Regions from separate parts of the Pseudomonas sp. 24 E 13 genome, predicted to be linked through region 2. Evidence: predicted binding sites of a transcription regulator. Region 2 holds the regulator's gene; each other region holds the start of a gene.
What was found. The regulator sigma-54, encoded in region 2, starts transcription at its own class of promoters, with help from an activator protein. The targets are predictions, from matches to a motif close to ANTGGCATNNANNTTGCTNT.
Positions count from the first base shown of each region.

Region 1: a site for sigma-54 is predicted at 2,013-2,032, ahead of glnA (glutamate--ammonia ligase). Genes of this name have one in related genera too.
Region 3: a site for sigma-54 is predicted at 1,577-1,596, ahead of glnK (P-II family nitrogen regulator). Genes of this name have one in related genera too.

Region 1 covers NZ_CVTO01000148.1:70,312-73,565, reverse strand. Annotated here, with positions in the region: gene BFP90_RS21245 (DUF6124 family protein) at 198-434, shown strand; gene glnA (glutamate--ammonia ligase) at 507-1,913, opposite strand; gene thiI (tRNA uracil 4-sulfurtransferase ThiI) at 2,247-3,254, shown strand, end outside.
Region 2 covers NZ_CVTO01000126.1:16,028-19,281, forward strand. Annotated here, with positions in the region: gene rapZ (RNase adapter RapZ) at 1-46, opposite strand, end outside; gene ptsN (PTS IIA-like nitrogen regulatory protein PtsN) at 49-513, opposite strand; gene hpf (ribosome hibernation-promoting factor, HPF/YfiA family) at 524-829, opposite strand; gene BFP90_RS15555 (RNA polymerase factor sigma-54) at 906-2,399, opposite strand; gene lptB (LPS export ABC transporter ATP-binding protein) at 2,584-3,254, opposite strand, start outside.
Region 3 covers NZ_CVTO01000153.1:54,988-58,241, forward strand. Annotated here, with positions in the region: gene BFP90_RS23475 (YifB family Mg chelatase-like AAA ATPase) at 1-839, opposite strand, end outside; gene BFP90_RS23480 (accessory factor UbiK family protein) at 1,120-1,383, opposite strand; gene glnK (P-II family nitrogen regulator) at 1,804-2,142, shown strand; gene BFP90_RS23490 (ammonium transporter) at 2,178-3,254, shown strand, end outside.

The sequences.
Region 1 (3,254 bases), on a different contig from region 2:
TGCTCATCAGCGATCAGGTTTAGTAGCCTGAGGTCAAGTTAAGCGTGTACCGCACCGTTCTTTATGGCGGCTGTGTGCAGGGCATCTTCGGGTGCGCCGGTTTTTGCTTAACTTCCCCGGTCTACTAACCTGCGCCCAGCTGCCACCCAATCGTTTAGTAGCGAGTCGATGGCGGCCTCATTCGAGGAAGTTAAGACATGTTCAAGCCAACCCCAAATCCACCCCCATCCGTCTTCACCATCGCCGCCGATATCGACGACGAAGCCCTGATGATCAACAGCTTCGAAACCTTCTCCTCGGTCAGTACCTTGTTGCTGGACCTTTGCGAAGACCTGGATGGCAAGCACCGCGATATCGCACTGGCCATTCACCAATTGAGCGCCATGGGGACGCTGATGGTCAGCCGTATGCTCGACCGCCAAGCGGCCATCTGACAATCCACAGGCAAAAAAAGACCTCCCGAAGGAGGTCTTTATCATCACGCTACGTCAAGCAGCGCTACCGGATCAGCAGCTGTAGTACAGCTCGTATTCCAGTGGGTGTACGAAGGTGCGAACCTTGATTTCTTCTTCGCTCTTGAGCTCGATGTAGGCATCGATGAAGTCGTCGCTGAACACGCCGCCCTTGGTCAGGAACGCACGGCCCTTGTCCAGCTCTTCCAGGGCTTCTTTCAGGCTGCCGCACACTTGTGGGATCTCTTTGGCCTCTTCAGGCGGCAGGTCGTACAAGTTTTTGTCGGCGGCGTCGCCAGGGTGGATCTTGTTCTGGATACCGTCCAGGCCGGCCATGACCAGCGCAGCGAAGGCCAGGTACGGGTTGGCTGCCGGGTCCGGGAAGCGGGCTTCGATACGGCGAGCGCGTGGGCTGGACACGTAAGGAATACGGATCGAGGCGGAACGGTTACGGGCCGAGTAGGCCAGCATTACCGGCGCTTCGAAACCTGGCACCAGACGCTTGTAGGAGTTGGTCGACGGGTTGGTGAAGCCGTTCAGGGCCTTACCGTGCTTGATGATGCCGCCGATGAAGTACAGGGCGGTGTCGGACAGGCCGGCATAACCTTCGCCGGCGAAGGTGTTCTTGCCTTCTTTGGCGATGGACAGGTGAACGTGCATACCCGAACCGTTATCGCCGTATAGCGGCTTGGGCATGAAGGTAGCGGTACGGCCGTAGGCATCCGCCACGTTGTGTACGCAGTACTTCAGGGTCTGGACTTCGTCAGCCTTGGCGACCAGGGTGTTGAACTTCACACCGATTTCGTTCTGGCCGGCAGTCGCCACTTCGTGGTGGTGAACTTCGATGACCAGGCCCATCTCTTCCATGGCGTTGCACATGGAGGTACGGATTTCGTGGTCGTGGTCGAATGGCGGGACCGGGAAGTAGCCGCCCTTGATGCCTGGACGGTGGCCTTTGTTGCCGCCTTCCACGTCCTGGTCGGACATCCACGAACCTTGTTCGGAGAAAATCTTGAACATCGAACCGGAGATGTCGGACTTGAACTTGACCGAATCGAAGATGAAGAATTCAGGCTCCGGGCCTACGAATACGGTGTCGCCGATACCGGTCGACTTCAGGTATTCCTCGGCACGCTTGGCGATCGCACGTGGGTCGCGGTCGTAGCCTTGCATGGTCGAAGGCTCGATCACGTCGCAGACGATGATCAGGGTTGGGTCTTCGGTGAACGGGTCGAGGACGGCCGTGCTGTCGTCCGGCATCAGGATCATGTCGGAGGCTTCGATGCCTTTCCAGCCGGCGATGGAGGAACCGTCGAACATCTTGCCTTCTTCGAAGAAAGCATCATCCAGCGCGTCGCGAGCCGGCATGGTCACGTGGTGCTGAGTACCTTTGGTGTCCGTGAAGCGCAGATCAATCCATTTAACGTCATGATCTTTGATGAGTTGAACCGACTTCGACATGGTGTCCTCCGGGTGGCTTCGGGCTTGGTAGTGGAGTTAGCCCTTAGAATTTGGGTGATGCCGGCGCGGATACTCCGCCAAGGCAACCTGCCTCACAAGAGAGCAAATTGCATGCCAGTGCGCCAACATGGTCTTTTTGCTTCAAAATGGCCCCTATAACGGTGCAAACGGCCAATGGGCGATAAATGACGCACCGCAATGTAGCGTTATTGGGTGAAAATGACCTGTTTTGGTGCGCTGCACATGCGATGCATATTAACTGGTTAAACCTTGAGCGATTTCCGCTATAATCCGCGCCCCCCTTTTTCAGCAGGCCCGGCGCGCGCTGTTTCCATGAAATTAATCGTAAAAGTCTTCCCCGAGATCACCATCAAGAGCCGACCGGTACGGATGCGTTTCATCCGTCAGTTGGCCAAGAACATCCGTGCCGTGCTCCGCGATCTGGACCCGGCTGTGGTGGTGAACGGCGTGTGGGACAATCTCGAGCTGGAAACCCGCCTGACCGACGCCAAAGCCTTGAAGGACATGACCGAGCGCCTGAGCTGCATGCCGGGTATCGCGCATTTCCTGCAAGTGGACGAGTACCCGCTGGGCGACTTCGACGACATCACCGAGAAGTGCCGGCTGCACTTCGGTGATGAGCTTGCCGGCAAGATTTTTTCGGTGCGTTGCAAGCGCGCCGGCAAGCATCCGTTCAGCTCCATGGATGTGGAGAAATACGTCGGCAGCAAGCTGCGTCGCGAGTGCGGTGCGGCCGGAATCTCCCTCAAAGCGCCGCAAATCGAAGTGCGCATGGAAATTCGCGACCAACGGTTGTTTGTGATCCACAGCCAGCACGACAGCATCGGCGGCTACCCGCTGGGCGCCCTGGAACAGACCCTGGTGTTGATGTCCGGCGGTTTCGATTCCACGGTCGCGGCCTACCAGATCATGCGGCGCGGCCTGATGAGCCACTTCTGCTTCTTTAACCTGGGCGGTCGTGCACACGAATTGGGCGTGATGGAAGTGGCGCACTTTATCTGGAAGAAGTACGGCAGCTCCCAGCGCGTGCTATTTGTAAGCGTGCCGTTCGAAGAAGTGCTGGGCGAAATTCTCGGCAAAGTCGATAACAGTCATATGGGCGTAGTTTTGAAGCGTATGATGTTGCGCGCCGCGTCCCGGATCGCCGACCAGTTGCAGATCGATGCGCTGGTGACCGGTGAAGCGATCTCCCAGGTATCCAGCCAGACGTTGCCGAACCTGTCGTTGATCGACTGCGTGACCGAGAAGCTGGTGCTGCGCCCGCTGATCGCCAGCCACAAGCAGGACATCATCGACCTGGCAGAAGAAATCGGCACCGCC
Region 2 (3,254 bases):
TGCTCTTACCCGAGCCGGAACGGCCGCTGACGATGATCAAGCGCATGATTACTGCCCGTTTTGCTCATCCAGGACGACCTGATACAGCGCCTCGTTACTGCCGGCGCTGCGCAATTTATCGCGCACTTCCTTGCGGTCGAGCATGCTGGCGATCTGCCGGAGCAGTTCCAGGTGGGCATCGGTGGCGGCTTCCGGGACCAGCAAGACGAACAGCAGGTCAACCGGGGCACCGTCGATGGCGTCGAAATCGATAGGGTGATCCAGGTGCAGCAGAGCGCTGACCGGTGTTTCGCAGCCTTTTAGGCGGCAGTGGGGGATGGCGATGCCGTTACCAAAACCGGTGGAGCCGAGTTTTTCACGTGCAATCAATGCCTCATATACAGCTTGCGTATCCAGCTCGGGCACTTCACGCCCAATCAGATTAGCAATTTGTTCAAGGGCGCGCTTTTTACTGCCGCCCGGCACGTTCACGAGGGAACGGCCGGGGGTCAGGATGGTTTCAAGTCGGATCATGGGGGGAGGGTTAACGACCTGTACCTTGCATCAGGTGCAGATTCTTTTCCTTATGCTTTATGAGTTGGCGGTCGAGCTTGTCGTAGAGCGAGTCAATCGCCGCGTACATATCTTCATGTTCCGCATTGGCGACGAGTTTGGCATTCGGTACGTGCAGGGTGGCCTCGATTTTCTGTTTGAGCTTGTCGACCTCCATGATGACCTGCACGTTGGTGATCTTGTCAAAGTGCCCCGCAAGCTTGTTCAGCTTGCTCTCGGTGTATTCACGCAGGGGCTTGGTGACTTCCAGTTGGTGTCCACTGATGTTGACTTGCATACAGCTTCTCCTTCGTTGCCAGTGCATAAAGCGGCAGGCGAAAAGCGCCTGCCACTGGAACGCTATGCCCCGCCCGTCACATCAAACGCTTACGCTCGCTGGAAGGCGCGATCCCGAGGGACTCGCGGTACTTGGCGACGGTTCGACGGGCGACCTGAATGCCTTGTGCCTCCAGTAAACCAGCGATCTTGCTGTCACTCAACGGCTTTTTCTGATTTTCCGCGGCAACCAGTTTTTTGATGATCGCGCGGATCGCCGTGGACGAGCATTCGCCGCCTTCGGAGGTGCTTACGTGGCTGGAGAAAAAGTATTTCAGCTCATATATGCCCCGCGGGGTATGCATGAATTTTTGCGTGGTCACCCGTGAAATCGTCGATTCATGCATGCCGACCGCCTCGGCGATGTCATGCAGCACCAGCGGTTTCATGGCTTCGTCACCATATTCCAGGAAGCCGCGCTGGTGCTCGACGATCTGGGTGGCGACTTTCATCAGGGTTTCGTTGCGGCTTTGCAGGCTCTTGATGAACCAGCGCGCTTCCTGCAGCTGGTTGCGCATGAAGGTGTTGTCGGCGCTGGTATCGGCGCGGCGCACGAAACCGGCGTATTGCGGGTTGACCCGCAGGCGTGGCACCGACTCCTGGTTCAACTCGACCAGCCAGCGCTCGTTGTCCTTGCGCACGATCACGTCAGGGACGACATATTCGGCTTCGCTGGACTCGATCTGCGAGCCCGGGCGCGGGTTGAGGCTCTGCACCAGCTCGATGACCTGGCGCAGCTCGTCTTCCTTGAGTTTCATGCGACGCATCAACTGGCTGTAGTCGCGGCTGCCCAGCAGGTCGATGTAGTCGCTGACCAGGCGCTTGGCTTCAGCCAGCCAGGGTGTCTTGGCCGGCAGTTGGCGCAGTTGCAGCAACAGGCACTCGCTGAGCGTACGGGCGCCAATCCCGGCGGGCTCGAATTGCTGGATGCGGTGCAGGACGGCTTCGATCTCGTCCAGCTCGATATCCAGCTCCGGGTCGAACGCCTCAAGAATTTCTTCCAGCGTCTCGTCCAGGTAACCCTGGTTGTTGATGCAATCGATCAGGGTGACGGCGATCAGACGATCGGTGTCGGACATCGGCGCCAGGTTAAGTTGCCACAATAGGTGACTCTGCAGGCTCTCGCCGACCGACGTACGGGTGGTGAAGTCCCATTCGTCATCATCATTGCTGGGCAGGCTGCTGGCGCTGGTCTGGTACACGTCTTCCCAGGCGGTATCCACGGGAAGCTCGTTGGGAATGCGTTCGTTCCATTCGCCGTCCTCGAGGTTATCCACCGTAGGGGCGGTTTCCTGATAGGACGGTTCCTGCACGTCGGGATTGGGCTTTTGCTCGATGTTGTCGGCCAAAGGGTCTGTGTTGTCGAAGTCGTCGCCTTCTTCCTGGCGTTCGAGCATCGGATTGGACTCCAGGGCCTCCTGGATTTCCTGTTGCAGGTCCAGGGTCGACAATTGGAGCAGGCGGATGGCCTGTTGCAGCTGCGGTGTCATCGTCAGCTGCTGGCCCATTCTCAGGACTAGCGATGGTTTCATGGCAGGGGCTTAACACCTTATTCGCCGGCGCAATGCGCCATCCACGACAGGGCGCGTGAGCGCCAAACATAAGCAAATTATATGCCTGAAATCAGGGCCTTTGCCTAGAGCGCGGTAACAATAAAAAAACCGAGGTTTTCATTGACTCGCTCGCACTCTTGCCAATGGCCCGATATCACCGTGTCTACAGGCGGAACTCGTGACCCAGGTAAACTTCTTTCACCAGCTCGTTGGCCAGGATCGTCGCGGAATCACCTTCGGCGATCAGTTGCCCATCGTTGACGATGTAAGCGGTTTCGCAGATATCCAGGGTTTCACGCACGTTGTGGTCGGTGATCAACACACCAATGCCCTTTGCCTTGAGGTGATGGATGATCTGCTTGATATCGCCCACCGAGATCGGGTCGACACCGGCAAACGGTTCGTCCAGCAGGATGAATTTCGGCGCGGTTGCCAGGGCGCGGGCGATCTCCACACGACGACGCTCACCCCCGGACAGGCTCATGCCGAGGTTGTCGCGAATATGGTTGATGTGGAATTCCTGCAGCAGGCTTTCCAGCTCCTGGCGGCGGCCATCGCGGTCGAGTTCCTTGCGGGTCTCGAGGATCGCCATGATGTTGTCGGCCACCGACAGTTTGCGGAAGATCGACGCCTCCTGGGGAAGATAGCCGATACCTGCGCGGGCACGGCCGTGCATTGGCTGGTGGCTGACGTCCAGGTCGTCGATCAATACGCGTCCCTGGTCCGCCTGGACCAGCCCGACGATCATATAGAAGCAGGTAGTCTTGCCGGCGCCGTTGGGGCCGAGCAAGCCGACGATCTGGCCGCTGTCGATCGACAGGCTCACATCGCGTA
Region 3 (3,254 bases), on a different contig from region 2:
CCGACCAGCGCAGGGCCCGAGGCCGAATGGTGCGGCTGGCGAAACGGCCGGTGCGGCCAATGGCTCAACGGTGCCAGGCTGACCACCGATTGAATCGCCGCGACTTCCAGCGCTTCCTGTTCACTGAGCGGTGGCAGCAACCCCGGCAGGCGGCTGGCGAGCAGTGTCTTGCCGGTGCCGGGCGGGCCGCTGAACAGCAGGTTATGCGCCCCCGCCGCCGCGATCAGCAGCGCTCGCTTGGCAGCCATTTGGCCCTGGACTTCGCTGAGGTCCGGGTAAGGTTTGTTCAGGTACAACAGGCCGTCCGACCGGTAGGGCTCGATCGGCACATGCCCATTCAAGTGCGCCACCACCTGTAGCAAGTGATCCACCGCAACCACCGTCAACCCTGACGCCAGGCACGCCTCCTCAGCGTTTGCCCTGGGCACTATCAAGGTGCGCCCGGCCTTGCGCGCCGCCAAGGCGGCCGGCAACACGCCTTTGACCGCGCGTACTTCGCCGGACAGCGCCAACTCCCCCAGGCACTCGACCTCATCGAGCATCAGCGCCGGCACCTGCACGCTGGCCGCCAGGATCCCCAGGGCAATCGCCAGATCAAAACGCCCGCCGTCCTTGGGCAGGTCGGCGGGCGCCAGGTTGAGCGTGATGCGCCGCGCCGGGTACTGCAGGGCCGAGTTGAGAATGGCGCTGCGCACGCGGTCCTTGCTTTCCTTCACCGCAGCTTCCGGCAAGCCCACCAGCGTCAGTGACGGCAGCCCATTGGCCATGTGCACTTCAACAGTGACGGCGGGGGCTTCGACGCCGACCTGGGCGCGGCTGTGAACGATGGCGAGGGACATGCTCGATCCTTGAATGGGGGGCCGCTTCCTGCGGATTATTCAAGGGTAGACGAGGTGGGAATAAGGATGGCGGGGAGGTTTTACAGAACGTATCCAGACAACGAAGTGAGGGAGGGGGCAAGCCCTGATGCTAAGGCTTTTTGTAGGAGCGAGCTTGCTCGCGAAAAACTCACGGGCACCGCGTTCATTCAGGAAGCACGCGTTATCGTTAACATTTTTCGCGAGCAAGCTCGCTCCTACAGGGGGCGGCATCAGGGCTTGCCTCCCACACTCATCGGGTTTATTCGGCCGATGGGGGCGTCAGCCGCGCTTCCAGTTCCGCTACCTTCGCTTCCAGGCTCTCCAGCCGTGCACGCGTGCGGGCCAACACCACCATCTGGCTGTCGAATTCTTCACGGCTGACCAGATCGAGCTTGCTGAAGCCACTTTGCAGCAGGGCCTTGAACTGGCTTTCGATTTCGTTGCGGGGCAGCGGGGTGTCGCCGCTGAACAGGCGAGAGGCGTGGCCGCTCAGGGCGTCGAGGAAGTCTTTGGGCGCGAGCATGGGAAATATTCCGGAAAACAGTTGGCCGGCAGTGTATCACGCAGCGTCTATAGTCTTTTCATGGCCCGGCACGCACGCTTTTCGCGCATAGGGATGGGCGGTCGCGCACTGTTTTGATGCGCATCGCCGTCGCCGGAGCGCCCCGCAGGTGGGCATAAGTGGGCAACGGACTGATTTCAGTGATTTTTACGGAGCTGGCAAGGTTTCTGCTTAGACGATCATGACCCATGCACTGATGCAGTCGCTGTGACGAATGCAGTGCGCCGACGGATCAGGGGTACAGGTTTCGTCACCAGTGGTTCGCTGGCGTCGCCACGGTAATACGCAGGCGACGATGCGTTACAAAGCCAGGCACTGCGCTTAGACTTGAGACGGGTTTGTTTTCCTGGGGCAAGTCCACCAATTCGGGAGAGAGTTTTCATGAAGCTAGTCACTGCCATCATCAAGCCGTTCAAGTTGGACGACGTACGCGAGTCACTGTCCGAGATCGGCGTGCAGGGCATTACCGTTACTGAGGTCAAGGGCTTCGGTCGGCAGAAGGGTCATACCGAGCTGTATCGCGGTGCGGAATACGTGGTCGATTTCCTGCCGAAGGTGAAGATTGATGTCGCCATTGACGACAAGGATCTTGACCGGGTTATCGAGGCGATAACCAAGGCCGCCAACACCGGCAAGATCGGTGACGGCAAGATCTTCGTGGTCAATCTGGAACAGGCTATCCGCATTCGTACCGGCGAAACCGATACCGACGCAATCTAAGCCGCCAAACCCCAACGCCCCAGGAGAAAAACACTATGACTCTGCGTAAATTCGCAGGGCTCGGAGCCCTGTTGTCCATCGTAATGCCAAGCCTTGCCATGGCGGCGGACGAAGTGGCGGCTCCAGTCCTCAACTCCGGCGATACCGCCTGGATGCTGACCGCCACCGCACTGGTGCTGTTCATGACCATTCCTGGCCTGGCGCTGTTCTACGGCGGTATGGTCCGCTCCAAAAATATCCTGTCGGTGATGATGCAGTGCTTCGCCATCACTGGCCTGATCAGCATCCTGTGGGTTGTCTACGGCTACAGCATTGCGTTCGATACCACCGGTATGGAACAGGGCGTCGTCAACTTCAACTCCTTCTTCGGCGGCATGGGCAAGGCATTCCTGGCAGGCGTCACTCCGGCCAGCATCACCGGGCCTGCGGCGCTGTTCCCGGAAGCGGTGTTCATCACCTTCCAGATGACGTTTGCCATCATCACTCCGGCGCTGATCGTCGGTGCATTCGCCGAGCGCATGAAGTTTTCCGCGATGCTGATCTTCATGGCCATCTGGTTCACCCTGGTCTATGCGCCGATTGCGCACATGGTCTGGAGCGGCAACGGCGGCCTGATGTGGGACTGGGGTGTGCTGGATTTTGCCGGTGGCACCGTGGTGCACATCAACGCCGGTGTGGCTGGCCTGGTGGCGTGCATCGTGCTCGGCAAGCGCAAAGGCTTCCCGACCACCCCGATGGCACCGCACAACCTGGGTTACACCTTGATCGGCGCGGCCATGCTGTGGATCGGCTGGTTCGGCTTCAACGCCGGTTCCGCTGCCGCGGCCAACGGCACGGCCGGTATGGCGATGCTGGTCACCCAGATCGCCACTGCCGCCGCTGCGCTGGGCTGGATGTTCGCGGAGTGGATCACCCACGGTAAGCCAAGCGCACTGGGCATCGCCTCGGGCGTAGTGGCCGGCCTGGTCGCAATCACTCCAGCTGCCGGCACCGTGGGCCCGATGGGCGCTTTGGTCATCGGCCTGGCAGCGGGTGTGGTGTGCTTCTTCTGCGCCACTACTCTCAAACGCAAGCTGGGATACGACGATTCCCTGGACGCCTTCGGCGTGCAC